DNA from 2 places in the Bacillus basilensis genome. Region 2 is predicted to be linked to the other one. Evidence: riboswitches for the same ligand, from Rfam matches in the RefSeq annotation. Region 2 holds a riboswitch; the other holds the start of a gene.
The links. A riboswitch is a leader RNA that binds a small molecule or an ion and turns the genes downstream of it on or off. The one in region 2 is predicted to bind S-adenosylmethionine.
Positions count from the first base shown of each region.

Region 1: it holds a riboswitch for S-adenosylmethionine, as region 2 does, so the genes downstream of both, ACQVV1_RS15460 (ABC transporter permease) here and ACQVV1_RS12580 (YezD family protein) in region 2, are expected to answer to the same signal.

Region 1 covers NZ_JBNTQO010000006.1:264,551-266,757, forward strand. Annotated here, with positions in the region: gene ACQVV1_RS15455 (ABC transporter permease) at 1-8, opposite strand, end outside; gene ACQVV1_RS15460 (ABC transporter permease) at 26-943, opposite strand; SAM riboswitch class I at 1,082-1,187, opposite strand; gene ACQVV1_RS15465 (DUF3951 domain-containing protein) at 1,361-1,576, shown strand; gene ACQVV1_RS15470 (hypothetical protein) at 1,593-2,096, opposite strand.
Region 2 covers NZ_JBNTQO010000005.1:124,103-126,309, reverse strand. Annotated here, with positions in the region: gene sat (sulfate adenylyltransferase) at 1-457, opposite strand, end outside; gene ACQVV1_RS12585 (phosphoadenylyl-sulfate reductase) at 496-1,200, opposite strand; gene ACQVV1_RS12580 (YezD family protein) at 1,288-1,431, opposite strand; SAM riboswitch class I at 1,504-1,612, opposite strand; gene lysA (diaminopimelate decarboxylase) at 1,729-2,207, opposite strand, start outside.

The DNA of each region.
Region 1 (2,207 bases), on a different contig from region 2:
CCACCCATTTAAATATCCTCCCTCCTTACGTAATAGAACGAATACGCGGATCAACAATACGATGAATAATATCTGTAATGAAAATACAAGAAATTAATAATGCACTATAGAAAATTGTTGTCCCCATAATTACTGGATAATCCCGGTTAAAAATACTATCTACAAAATATTTTCCGAGACCGGGAATTGCAAAGATTTTTTCAATAATGAAAGTTCCTGTTAAAAGCCCAGCCATTAACGGTCCAACAAACGTTAGTACTGGAACAATTGCATTTCGAAGGGCATGCCTTATAATAATCTTCTTAATTGGTATACCTTTCGCTCTTGCTAATTTAATATAATCACTCTGCAAAACTTCAATCATATTAGAACGAACAAATCTTGTAATCACTGCGATTGGACCTAGCGCCAATGCGAAAGATGGTAATACCGTATGTTCAAATGTTCCCCAAGAGGCTACTGGTAAGAGCTCAAATTGAATAGCGAATACTTGTATGAATAGCGGTGCTAAAATAAAACTTGGAATAGAAATACCGAGAATCGCAAGTAAACTCACACTATAATCAATTACTCTCCCGTGATAGAGAGCAGCAAATGTACCTGCAGCAATTCCGACTAATAGTGAAATAATAAGTGCTTGTAAACCGATAATTGCTGATGGACCAAATCCTGTCGTTATAATTTCTGATACACCTTGCCCCGTCGATTGAACGGATTCACCAAAATCAAAATGAACTACACCTTCTAGATACGCAACATATTGATTCCATAACGGTTCATCAAGGTGGTACTTCGCTCTCATATTCTGCACAACTTCCGCTGGAAAGATCTTTGCATCTGATGAAAATGGATCGCCTGGAATAATGTGCATAATCAAAAATGTTACTGTTGTAATGATCCATAGTGTAAACACCATAACTGATAGTTTTTTAACAAAATACACTCCAATAACCTCCTAAACACATGAATTTACTTTGTTTTATTAACGTATTTTTCCCATTACTCCCTTTTTCCTTTTTAGAATACAAAAAGCCTTGATCTTAAAAAAAATAAGATCAAGGCTTAATAAACAAAGGCCCATCACTTATCTTTCAAGACTTGCTTGCTGGAATTAGCACGGTGTTCATCTTACAGAACCCGCTGCTGAGGTGTCATAGGGCCAGTCCCTCTACCTCTCTGGATAAGTAAATTGCTATATTATTATTTGGTTCAAATTGTATATTTTGAATTATAATTCTGAAAAAATGAAAAGTCAATTAGATTGGATATATTTAGAAAAATCAGTTTTCGATAGCGTCATTTATCTAAATTACAATTTTTCGCTTATACTAAAAAGAAATCATATGAAAGGAGTTATATGATGGATCCCTTACTGCTTGCTACTATAGGATTACCATTAACAATCGTTATACTTGTCATCATCGGCTTCTATAAACTCTTTATTAAAAAGAAACATATCACTTCTTTTTATACCCCCTTCGATAATATTACCGGACAAACAATTTCCGAATTTCACGAAGAGCAGAAGGTATTAGTATCTGAAGATGAAGACGGCGATGGTAAGAAGAAAAAATAACCTTGCACAGGCAAGGTTATTTTTTCGTTTCTGCTTGGAAACGTTTATAGTATGTCGATGCTGTTGCAAAGTTAATTTCTATATCACGAATCAACGATGAATCTTCTTCTTTAGCCAGCTTCTGTAATTTTTTCATCGCTTGTTCCGATTCATTCAAGAAACCAATATATACCTCATGTTCTTGCTCTTTCGACTTCGGAACACGAATTTCTTTACGTATATGATCAATACCTTCTAACATGTTCGTTGTTACCTTCTGCACATCTTCTTTATATGCAGCATTTGTTATTTCCTTACCGCCCTTTTCTTTTGCAACTTCAAATAACTGCAGTGCTTTATTAATTTCTTTATTCATTTTCAAATCATATTTTTCATGTACTGCACGGTATTCTTTCATCTCTTCCGTTTGCTCAGTAGACTGCTCTACCTTTTCTTTCGGTTCTTTCGTATCTTTACTTCCATTACATCCTGCTAGAAGGATCATACTTCCCATTACAGCAATACCCAAAACCTTCTTCATCTCGAATTCTCCTTTTATCTACAGCTACTACTCATTATAGTTTCTTTTATCTCCACTTGTTATTATACCGAGAACACCCTACTTTTTACACTTAAGACGACATCGTAATAT
Region 2 (2,207 bases):
CAAAACGTTTTGTAAGAATAATAGTTCCTCCAACGTAAACGTTAGGTCTTTCGTATAATTTTTTCACTCCAGGATGAGCCTCATCCGTCGTTTTATACACTAATAACGCTTCTTTTTCCTTATCAGGCACAAAAACATCTTCTATTTGAATAACACCATATACATTTCCACCGTTAACAAGTTTTACTTCCTCTCCAGCTTTTAGAGTCTCTGCAACTTCTTCTGTGACTGGTAATGTAATTGGTATACTCCAAACGCTCCCATTTGCTAAACGAAGCGTTTCTACAACCGAATCATAATCTTTCTTTCCTAAAAAACCAGTAAGCGGGCTATATCCCCCTGTCGCTAATAGCTCTAAATCACTTAAAGCAATGTTATCTAGTTGAATTTCTTTTTCAATTTGTGATACGTCGTATGTCTCGTCTATTCGATTTATTAATTCGTTTACTGTACTCATTTTCTATACCCTCTCTTAGCTTTATTTTCAAATTCATCTTATTGGTAATGAAGGCCACATTCTGTTTTCACTTTCCCAGCCCATCTACCATCTCTCGAATCGCCACCCTCTCCTACAGGCAGCGTACACTTCTCACACCCAATACTTGGATATCCAATATCATGCAATGGGTTATACGGCAAGCTATGTTTGTATACATATCGCCATACCTCTTTCCACGTCCAATGAATGAGCGGACAAACTTTAATAGATTGAAAGCGATGATCGTGATTTATAAACCTTGTATGCTTACGGTTTTCTGATTGTTCCCTTCTCAATCCTGATATCCACGCTTTTTCATTTGCCAATGATTCTTCTAAAGGTAAAACTTTTCTAATCTTACAACAAAGATTGGGATTGTTTTCCCACAGCCTATCACCATGCAATTTTGCTTGTTCATCAAGTGTAAGTTTTGGCTGTTTTTCTATAATATTCAATGAAGGAAATCGTTCCCGCACTTTTTGAATTAATTCATACGTTTCTTGAAAATGTACGTTTGTATCCAAAAATACAACTTTAGCAGATGGATTTACTTGGTTTATAAGATGCAGTAATACCATACTTTCCACTCCAAAGCTACATGCGTATACAATTTCATCTTTATACTCTTTATAAGCCCAACTTAATACTGACAGCGCGCCTTTCGTTTCATCTTCTTCTGAAAATGAAACAGCATTTTCTTCCCACGTTTCATACGTCAACATGTTTTTTCCCCCTGTAAAAGCAAAAAGACGGTTTTAACCTAATAAAATAGGTTAAAACCGCCTCTAGTTTTTCTAGTCAGCGCTTTTTTACTTTAAACGTACTTTTTCACTTTTTTCTAATTGAATGACTTTTCCATCTTGCACAACAATTGTAATTGAACCATATTTCATATCAGCAAGCATCGCTTGAATTTTTTCAGATACTTCCTCATAATGTTCCCGTACACTCACGCGAACAGCCCCCCTTTTTATTCATAAAAAAAATCTTTCCCATTTCGAAAAGACTGTTCGGTAATATATTTTACCTTATCTTTCAAAATGGATTCCATTTTGCTGGATTTAGCACCTTGCTTTCTATAAGCAGGTTGCCGAGCTTCGTCGGGCCAGTTCCCTCCGCTTCTCTTGATAAGCTTTGTATTTGTATTTTATCACAATTCTGATTTTTTTCAATCCTAGTTTTCCGATATATTTTAATTATTTTATTTTATAAAAAAGGAATTGCCCATCCGAACAACTCCTTTTCCCCATTTAAACAAGTTCTTTAATACGTATGCGATCGTTCCCAATAATATTTTCATATGTTTCGCGCTCTACAACAATTTGCGATGTTCCACCTTTTGCAAAGACGACGGCTGGTCTTCGAATACGGTTATAATTATTTGCCATTGAATACCCATATGCTCCCGTACAAGAAACTGCTAATAAATCGGCAGAAGCAACTTTCGGTAGAGTAATGTCCCAAATCAACATATCTCCACTCTCACAGCACTTCCCAGCAATCGAAACGATTTCCTCATTCTCATCATTCCCTCGATTTGCTAACATAGCTTCATAACGAGCGTTATATAAAGCTGGTCTTAAATTATCAGTCATCCCACCATCCACTGATACATATTTCCGAATACCAGGAATGTCTTTCACAGATCCGACTGTATAAATTGTCGTTCCAGCATCGCCTACAATACTACGGCCTGGCTCAACCCATATTTCTGGCAATGGATAATTAT